One region of the Nonomuraea sp. 3N208 genome, then DNA from elsewhere that is predicted to be linked to it. Evidence: riboswitches for the same ligand, from Rfam matches in the RefSeq annotation. Region 1 holds a riboswitch; the other holds the start of a gene.
The links. Region 1 has a riboswitch for cobalamin ahead of cobN (cobaltochelatase subunit CobN). Riboswitches for the same ligand answer to the same signal wherever they lie in the genome.
Positions count from the first base shown of each region.

Region 2: linked by a shared signal. The riboswitch ahead of ACTWPT_RS22765 (ribonucleoside-diphosphate reductase subunit alpha) and the one ahead of cobN (cobaltochelatase subunit CobN) in region 1 are both predicted to bind cobalamin.

Region 1 is NZ_JBQQBR010000026.1:54,886-59,828, reverse strand. Features, by position in the region: gene cobN (cobaltochelatase subunit CobN) at 1-2,590, opposite strand, end outside; cobalamin riboswitch at 2,622-2,827, opposite strand; gene cobG (precorrin-3B synthase) at 2,840-4,141, shown strand; gene ACTWPT_RS34675 (precorrin-8X methylmutase) at 4,141-4,761, shown strand; gene cobJ (precorrin-3B C(17)-methyltransferase) at 4,767-4,943, shown strand, end outside.
Region 2 is NZ_JBQQBR010000014.1:197,537-202,479, forward strand. Features, by position in the region: gene glmS (glutamine--fructose-6-phosphate transaminase (isomerizing)) at 1-1,230, shown strand, start outside; gene ACTWPT_RS22755 (SAM-dependent methyltransferase) at 1,292-2,068, shown strand; gene ACTWPT_RS22760 (tripartite tricarboxylate transporter substrate-binding protein) at 2,209-3,156, shown strand; cobalamin riboswitch at 3,161-3,356, shown strand; gene ACTWPT_RS22765 (ribonucleoside-diphosphate reductase subunit alpha) at 3,444-4,943, shown strand, end outside.

The DNA.
Region 1 (4,943 bases):
CGTCGCCCGCCGTACGCATCGCGCTGGTGCCCCAGACGGACAGCCCCACCGAGCGCGGCCACTCGCCGGTGTCGGCTCGGTAGCGCTCTACCAGCGACTCGGCCATGGCCTGGCCGGTCTCCCAGGCCAGTCTGCTGGGGATCGCACGAGGATCGACGGAGTAGAAGTTGCGGCCGGTGGGCAGCACGTTGACCAGACCGCGCAGGGGTGAGCCGCTCGGCCCGGCGGGGACGTAGCCGCCGTCCAGGGCGTGCAGGACGTGGTCGAGCTCGTCGGTGGTGCGGGCCAGGCGCGGCACCATCTCGGTGGCGGCGAAGGCGAGGACCCGCGTCACGAGGTCGCCTCTGTCGCCGGGCAGCCCGCGCGTGACCTCCCCCGCCGCGTCCTCCGCCCAGTCGCGTCGCTCCATGGCCTCAACGAGGGCGCGGGCGGTCGCCTCGGCCCGGTCCACGCTCGCCAGTTCCGCCGTGCCGTCCTCGGCCAGGCCGAGCGCCTCACGCAGGCCGGGCAGCGTCTCGCGGCCGGACCACATCTGCCGGGCGCGCAGCATCGCCAGGACCAGGTCCACGCGCACCTGTCCGGTCGGCGCCTGCCCGAGCACGTGCAGGCCGTCGCGGATCTGGGCGTCCTTCACCTCGCACAACCAGCCGTCGACGTGCAGGATGAAGTCGTCGAACTCGCTGTCGTGCGGCCGGTCCGCCAGGCCGAGGTCGTGGTCGAGCCGGGCGGCCTGGATCAGGGTCCAGATCTGCGCCCGGATGGCGGGCAGCTTGGCCGGGTCCATGGCGGCGATGGTGGCGTGCTCGTCCAGGAGCTGCTCCAGCCGGGCGATGTCGCCGTACGTCTCCGCCCGCGCCATGGGCGGCACCAGGTGGTCCACCAGGATGGCGTGCGCCCGCCGTTTGGCCTGCGTGCCCTCCCCCGGGTCGTTCACCAGGAACGGGTAGACCAGCGGCAGGTCGCCGATGGCCGCGTCGGTGCCGCACGCCGCGGACATGCCCGCCGACTTTCCGGGCAGCCACTCCAGGTTGCCGTGCTTGCCCACATGCACCATCGCGTGTGCGCCGGAGCCCCCGAACTCGGCCGACAGCCAGCGGTAGGCGGCCAGGTAGTGGTGGCTGGGCGGCAGGTCGGGGTCGTGATAGATGGCGATCGGGTTCTCGCCGAAGCCGCGCGGCGGCTGCACCATCACCACGAGGTTGCCGGCCCGCAGTGCTGCCAGGACGATGTCGCCGTCGTGCACGAACAGCTCGCCCGGCGGTGGTCCCCAGTGCCGCTCCATCTGCGCCCGCAGGCCCTCGGGCAGGGTCCGGTACCACTCTGCGTAGGACGCGGCGGAGATGCGTACCGGATTACCCGCCAGGTGCTCCTCGGTCAGCCAATCCTGGTCCTGGCCGCCCGCGGCGATCAACGCGTGGATGAGCGCGTCGCCGTCCTGCTCCGCCACCCCGGGGAAGCCCTCGCCCAGGTCGTAGCCCGCTTCGGCGAGCCTGGCCAGCAGCCTGACCGTGCTGGCCGGGGTGTCCAGGCCGACCGCGTTCCCCACCCGGGAGTGCTTGGTCGGGTACGCCGACAACATCACCACCAGGCGGCGCTCGGCGGGCGGGGTGTGCCTGAGCAGCCCGTGCCGCACCGCGATGCCCGCCACCCGGGCGGCCCGCTCGTCGTCGGCGACGTAGACGGTCAGCCCGTCGGGGTCGATCTCCTTGAACGAGAACGGCACCGTGATGATCCGGCCGTCGAACTCCGGGATGGCCACCTGCGAGGCCGCGTCCAGCGGCGACAGGCCGTCGTCGTTCTCCTCCCACGCTTGCCTGCTGGTGGTCAGGCAGAGCCCCTGCAGGATCGGCACGTCCAGGGCGGCCAGCGCGCCCACGTCCCACGCCTCGTCGTCGCCGCCCGCGCTCGCCGCGGCGGGGCGCGAGCCGCCCGCCGCCAGCACGGTCACCACCAGCGCGTCGGCGGCCCGCAGGGTGTCGAACAGCTCGGGCTCGGCGGTACGCAGTGAGGAGCAGAAAACCGGCAGCGCCTGCCCGCCCGCCTCCTCGACCGCCGCGCAGAGCGTCTCCACGAACCCGGTGTTGCCCGCCATGTGATGCGCCCGGTAGTACAGCACACCGATCACAGGCCCCCGCCCGGAACGCGCGTCGCGCTCCAGCAGCCCCCAGGAGGGCGTGGGCTCCGGGGGCGCGAATCCGCGTCCGGTCAGCAACACCGTGTCCGACAGGAACGCGTGCAGCTCCCCCAGGTTGGTCTGCCCGCCATGGGCCAGGTAGGCGTGGGCCTCGGCGCAGACGCCGCCACTGACCGTGGACAGCTCCATCAGCTCGGCGTCCGGCGCCTGCTCACCGCCCAGCACCACCACCGGGCGCGGCCCGGCCAGCAGCGCGTCCAGGCCCTCCTCCCAGGCGCGCCGGCCGCCGAGCAGGCGTACCACGACCAGGTCGACGTCCTCCAGCAGGGCAGGCAGGTCCTCGGCCACCAGCCGGGCCGGGTTCCCCAAGCGGTAGGCGGCACCGCTCGCGCGAGCACTCAGCAGGTCGGTGTCGGAGGTGGAAAGCAGCAGGACGGTACGGCTGTCGCCAGGCACAGCGCAATCCTCCCTCGGGGTCCTCGCCCCGGTCGTGGGTGTCGCGACGGCTGGAGTCTCCTGGCTCCCGGATCGACGCTCACCCCGGCCTTCCCACCCGTCGCCGGGCAGTGGCCTTCGGTGGGGTTCGCTCCCCGGTCACAGTGGCGGGACCGCGCCGGATTCGCACCGGCTTCCTCCCTTGCCATCGCCTACGCAGGAGCCTACGGCAGGAAGACCGTTGCCAGAAGTGGCGTTACCATCCTGATCGTGTCCATAGCCGACTTTTCCGGACGTTTGCGCCCTGACGCCTGTCCGGGAGCGCTACAGGTGCACGAGGCCGCCGACGGGCCCTTGGCCAGGGTCCGTCTGCCGGGCGGCGCCATCTCGCCCGGCCGGCTCCGCGAGCTGGCCGGCTGCGCGGAGGACCTCGGCTCGGGCGTGATCGAGCTGACCTCCCGGGCGAACGTCCAGGTGCGTGGTCTGCGCTCGCCCGCCGCCTTCGCCGAGCGGATCGCCGCCGCCGGGCTGCTGCCGTCGGCGGCGCACGAGCGGGTGCGCAACATCGTGGCCTCGCCGCTCGGCGGCCGCACCGGATTCCTGGACCCGCAGCCGCTGGTGGACGCGCTGGACCGGGCGCTGTGCGCGCGACCGCGCCTGGCCGGGCTGCCGGGGCGGTTCCTGTTCGCGGTGGACGACGGCACCGGCGACATGCTCGCGCTCGGCGCCGACGTCACGTTCTTCGACGGGCGGCTGCTGCTGGCGGGCGTGGATGCGGGACTCGCCGCGAGCCCGGACACGGCCGCCGAACGCATGATCGCCGCCGCCGAGGCGTTCCTCGACGAGCGTGAGACCTCCGGAGGGGACCAGGCCGCGTGGCGGATCGCGGAGCTGGCGAACGGGCCCGCCCGCATCGCCGCCCGCCTCCGCGCCACACCCCGTCCGCTATCCCGGTCGAACTCGGACTCCGGGGCCGCGTCGGCCGCCGGGACCGCCTCGGACGCCACGGTCGACTCGGACGCCGTGGTCACCACGGTCGCCCCGGTCACCCCGGTCGCCGCGGTTGCCTCGGTCGCCTCGGCGTCCTCGCAGCGCGCGGGGCGCGTCGAGCAGCGGGACGGGCGGGTGGCGCTGGCGGCCGTGGTGCCGCTCGGACGGCTGTCCGCCGCCCAGGCGCGCGCCATCGCCGAAGCCGCCGAGGTGAACGACGCTGCCGGTGCGGAGGGCACCACCGGTGGGGCGGTTCCGGTGCGGCTCACGCCGTGGCGGACCGTCGTCCTTCTCGACCTGGAGCGCGCCGCCGCGGACCGGGCGACGCGGGTCCTGGAGGCGGCCGGGCTGGTGACCGACCCGGCGTCGCCCTGGGCCGGCGTGAGCGCCTGCACCGGCCGCCCGGGCTGTGCCAAGTCGCTGGCCGACGTTCAGGAGGACGCGCGGCGCTGGGTGGCGACCCTGGACGGTACTCCGGCGATGCCCGTGCACTGGTCCGGTTGCGAGCGGCGCTGCGGACTGCCGCGCGGCCGGGTCGTCCAGATGATCGCCACCGACGACGGATACCAGGAAAGGCAGTAGTGAGCGACTACATCCGCGACGGCGCGGAGATCTACCGGCGTTCGTTCGCGACCATCCGTGCCGAGACCGACCTCTCCGGGATGCCGCCCGAAGTGGCGCAGGTGGCGGTGCGGATGATCCACGCCTGCGGCATGACCGACCTCGTGGCCGACCTGGACTGGTCGCCACAGGTGGTCGGCCGGGCCCGCGAGGCGCTGCGCCAGGGTGCGCCCGTGCTGTGCGACGCGCAGATGGTCGCCTCCGGCGTGACCAGGCGCAGGCTGCCCGCCGGCAACGAGGTGGTGTGCACGCTGGGCGACCCCGGCGTGCCGGAACTGGCCGAACGGCTCGGCACCACGCGGAGCGCCGCCGCGCTGGAGCTGTGGCGTGGCCGCCTCGACGGCGCGGTCGTGGCGATCGGCAATGCGCCGACCGCGCTGTTCCGGCTGCTCGAACTCGTCGCCGAGGGCGCGGGAACCCCCGCTGCCGTGCTCGGGATCCCGGTGGGGTTCATCGGCGCGGCCGAGTCGAAGCGGGCGCTGGCGGACAGCGAACTGGAGTACCTGGTGGTGCACGGCCGGCGCGGCGGCAGTGCGATGACGGCGGCGGCGGTCAACGCCATCGCGAACGAGACGGAGTGATGGCGATGACGGGACGGCTGTACGGCGTCGGGCTCGGCCCCGGGGACCCGGAGCTGGTCACGGTCAAGACGGCCCGGCTGATCGGCGAGGCCGACGTGATCGCCTACCACGCCGCCAGGCACGGCCGCAGCATCGCCCGCTCCATCGCGCTGCCGTACATGAAGGACGGCCAGATCGAGGAG
Region 2 (4,943 bases), on a different contig from region 1:
CGCTACACCCGCCAGGTCGTGCACCTGGAGGACGGCGAGTTGGCCGTGCTCAAGGCCGACGGCTTCCACACCTTCGCCAGCGACGCCCGCGAGACCGCCAAGGAGCCGCTGACCGTCGACTGGGACGCCGGCCACTACGACACCGGCGGCTACGAGCACTACCTGCTCAAGGAGATCTCCGAGCAGCCCGAGACGATCACGCGCACCATGAGCGGCCGCCTCGACGAGCGTTTCCACGTCGCGCACCTCGGAGGGCTCAACATGGACGCCCGCGAGACGCGCGGCTTCCGCCGCGTGAAGATCATCGGCTGTGGGTCCGCGTACTACTCGGGGCAGATCGGCGCGCAGCTCATCGAGGAGCTGGCGCGCATCCCGTCCGACGCCGAGCCGGCCAGTGAGTTCCGCTACCGCAACCCGGTCGTCGACCCCAACACGCTGTACGTCGCGATCAGCCAGTCGGGCGAGACCTACGACACGCTGGCCGCCGTGCAGGAGCTCAAGCGCAAGGGCGGCCGGGTCATCGGCATCGTCAACGCCGTGGGCAGCGCCATCGCACGCGAGGTGGACGGCGGCATCTACCTGCACGCCGGGCCGGAGGTCTCCGTGGCCTCGACCAAGGCGTTCACCTCCACCTCGGTGGCGTTCGCGCTGCTCGCCCTGCACCTGGGCCGGGTGCGCGACCTGTCGCCGGCCGACGGGCGGCGCATCGTGGAGGGTCTGCGCCGGCTGCCTGGGCAGATCGAGGAGATCCTCACGCAGAGCGACAAGATCGCCGAGCTGGCGGAGAAGTACGCCACGCACGCGAGCATGATGTTCGTCGGCCGCGTGCGCGGCTACCCGGTGGCCAGGGAAGGCGCGCAGAAGCTCAAGGAGATCTCTTACGTGCACGCCGAGGCGTACCCGGCCAGCGAGCTCAAGCACGGACCGCTCGCGTTGATCGGCCCCGACATGCCGACGGTCGCGATCGTCCCCGACGACGAGCTGCTCGACAAGAACCTCACCACGCTCGGCGAGATCCGCGCCCGCGGCGGCCGGGTCCTCATGGTGGGGCACCGCGAGCCCGACCACAAGCTGGCCGACGACGTGATCGTGATCCCCAAGAACGAGATCGAGCTCGACCCGATCCTGCTCACGCTCCCGCTCCAGTTGCTCGCCTACCACGCCGCGGTCGCGCTCGGCCGCGATGTGGACAAGCCGCGCAATCTTGCGAAGAGCGTAACGGTCGAGTAATCGGCCCCCAATTCAGCCGCAAACCTCGTTATTCCGCTGCGAACGACATAAATTCATTACTGTGCGGCCGTTCGAGCAACAGAGGCCAAATCCCGCACGCATGTACGACTACATGCTCGGCGGGTCGGCCAACTACGCGGTCGACCGTCTGGCCATCGAGCAGCTCGCCGAGCTGATCCCGGAGGCGGTCCCGCTGGCCCGCGCCAACCGGGCCTTCCTGCAGCGTGCCGTCCGGTACGTGGCCGCCGCCGGGGTACGCCAGTTCCTCGACCTGGGCAGCGGGCTGCCGACCCAGGGCAGCGCGCACGAGGTCGCACCCGCGGCCCAGGTCGTCTACGTCGACCACGACCCGGTGGTCGCCGCGCACGCCAAGGCCCTGCTCGCGGAGCTCGACGGAGCTCGACGGAGCTCGGATTCGGGCGGGGCCGTCGTGGTCGAGGCCGACCTGCTGGACCCCGATGACGTGCTGGCCCAGGCCGCGCGCTTCCTCGACCTGGCCGAGCCGGTCGGGGTGCTGCTGGTGTCGATCCTGCACTTCCTGTCCGACTCCGCGCAGCCGCAGCGGGCGGTGGCCGCGCTGCGCGAGCGGATGCCCCCCGGCAGCTATCTGGTGATCACCCACGCCACCACCCGAGGGCGGCTGGAGGAGGAGCGGCTGCAGGGCTCGGCGGCGAGCGGCGGCGATCGTACGCCTGCCGAGATCCGTGCGTTCTTCGGCGACTTCGTGCTGGAGCCGCCGGGGCTGGTGCAAGCCGTCGACTGGCGTCCTGACCGGCCCAAACTGGTGGGGGACTGGTCGTTGCCGTCGTCACTGATGGCGGGCGTGGCGAAAAAGTAGCAGCGAAAAAGTAGCTATTTGACCGAATGAATCCCGCTATTTCGCGATCTGTCTTCGGCGTGATCTCAACACCTACGTGTGCATCTCTCTGTAATGGGTGAATAACTTAGGGTAAGGAGGGGCAGGCGAAGGAGAGGCACATGCGCCGTCGGCGGTTCTTCGCATGGGGGCTGGGCGTGGCCGCGATCGCGGCCGGCTGCGGGACCGAGCACGTCACCCGCGGCGCGGCGGGCCGGCGGACCGAGTTCTCGATCAATCCTGGCGGGCGCCGCTGGGACCGGGTCGGACAGGCGTTCGCGGGCGCGGCCCGCACCTCCGGGTACGAGACCGGCGCCGGCACGAGGATCACCCTGACCGGCCTGCCCGCGCTGGCCGACGCCGAGCTGAACAGCAGCAAGGCACTGCTCCACACCGCCACCCCGCTGTCCAGGCTCGCCGGCGACGTGGAGGTCGTGGTCGTGCCCGCGAACTCCCGCTTCAAGGACTTCGCCGACTTCGGCGCTCACCTACTCGCCCAGCCGGGGCAGACGTTGCTGGCGGGCGGGCCGCAGGGGGCGCCCGACCACCTGCTGTTCGGCCTGATCGCCAAGGGGCTCGGGGCGGACACCAGGCAGGTCGACTACACCGGCTACCCCAGCTGCCAGGAGGCCGGGGTCGCGCTGCTGTCCGGCAAGGCCGTGGCCGCCGCGGGGACGCTCGCGGACTGGCGTACGAGCATCGCCAAGGGCCGGGTGCGGGCGCTTACCGTCTCCTCCGCCGTCCGGATGCCCGATCTCGATGTGCCGACGTTGCTGGAGTCCGGCGTCCGCGTGGACTTCGCCGACTGGACAGCCGCCTTCGGGCCCGACGACATGCCGGACGAGAGCCGCGAATCGGCCATCCGTATGTGCGAGGACGTCACCGGCTCGCCCGGCTGGCAGGCCGCCTGCCGGGCGGCCGGCTGGATCTCGATCCCGCTCAGCGGCGACGACTTCACGCGATGGCTCGGCTCCGAGGTGGAGCGCACCCGCGCCGTCCTGCGGGATCTCGGATTGGTGGACGCGACCAAAGCCACAACATGCTGGGGTAGTTGCGGGAACGGCCACTAGATGTAGGATCCTGATCGTCGCTGGTTCGCCTCTCCGGAGGCGGAGCAAAAGGGAACCCGGTGCGATTCCGGGGCTGCCCCGCAGCGGTGAGCGGGAACGACCGCCGTCATGAGCACTGGAGCGATCTGGGAAGCGACGGCCAGTAGGAGCCATTGAGCGCGCCCGCGAGCCCGAAGACCTGCCAGCGTTGTGCAGTGTCCATGGCCTCGAGGGAGGGCCGCGGAGCTACGGGGACCCGCCGTGCTCTCGCGCGCTCTCACGGGGATGAGCTCGCGAGGAGAGAGCACGTGACGCAGGTCATTGAGATCGACCGCCGGCTGGCCATCGAGGAGGCCGCGGCCCGGGTGATCACCGACCCGGCCAACTCCCGAGTCGCCGCCAGGCTGCTGGCCGAGGAGATCGCCGACGAGGCGGCCGGCCACGGGGTGCGGACGTTCTCCGAGTCCATCGCCGCCACCCACGCGGCCGGCCTCATCCAGGACGGGCTGGCCGCGTTCGTTGCCGCGCACGCCGCCGAGCTGGACGCGCTGGTCTCGGAGGCGGCCGACGGCCGGTTCGAGTACTTCGGCCTGCGGACCGTCTACGACCGGTACCTGATGCGCCACCCCGAGACACGGGCCGTGCTGGAGCGGCCGCAGCACTTCTTCCTGCGCGTGGCCTGCGGGTTGTCGGAGACGGTCGAGGAGGCCGCCGAGCTCTACGCCCTGATGTCCACGCTGTCCTACCTGCCCAGCTCTCCCACGCTGTTCAACTCCGGCGCCCGCCGGCCGCAGCTGTCATCGTGCTTCCTGCTCGACTCGCCGCGCGACGAGCTGGAATCGATCTACGACAGGTACGGCCAGGTGGCGCGGTTGTCCAAGTACGCCGGCGGCATCGGCATCTCCTGGACTCGGGTGCGCTCGCGCGGCTCCCTGATCCGGGGCACCAACGGCCACTCCAACGGCATCGTCCCGTGGCTGCGTACCCTCGACTCCTCGGTCGCGGCGGTCAACCAGGGCGGCCGGCGCAAGGGCGCGGCCTGCGTCTACCTGGAAACCTGGCACGCCGATATCGAGGAGTTCCTGGAGCTGCGCGACAACACCGGCGAGGACGCGCGTCGCACGCACAACCTCAACCTGGCCAACTGGGTGCCCGACGAGTTCATGCGCCGGGTGGAGGCGGATGAGGTCTGGTCGCTGTTCGACCCGAAGGAGGTGCCCGACCTCACGGATTTGTACGGCGAGCCGTTCACGGCCGCGTACCGCACGTACGAGGCCGCCGGGCGCTATGTCCGGCAGCTCCCCGCCCGCACCTTGTACGGCCGCATGATGCGGACCCTCGCCCAGACCGGCAACGGCTGGATGACGTTCAAGGACGCCGCCAACCGCGCCTCCAACCAGACCGCCCGCCCCGAGAACGTCATCCACCTGTCCAACCTGTGCACCGAGATCCTCGAGGTCACCAACGACGCCGAGACCGCGGTCTGCAACCTCGGCTCGGTCAACCTGGCGGCACACCTCGCGGGCGGCGACATGGACTGGGAGCGGCTGCGCCGCACTGTCCGCACCGCGGTCCGCTTCCTGGACCGCACCATCGACCTGGGCTTCTACCCGACGCCTGAGGCCGAGGCGGCCAACAAGCGGTGGCGGCCGATCGGGCTCGGCGTGATGGGGCTGGCCGACGTGTTCTTCACGCTGCGGCTGCCGTTCGACTCGCCGCAGGCCCTGGCGCTGTCCACGCGGATCGCCGAGGAGATCGCGCTGGCCGCGTACGACACCTCGGCCGATCTGGCCGCCGAGCGCGGCAGG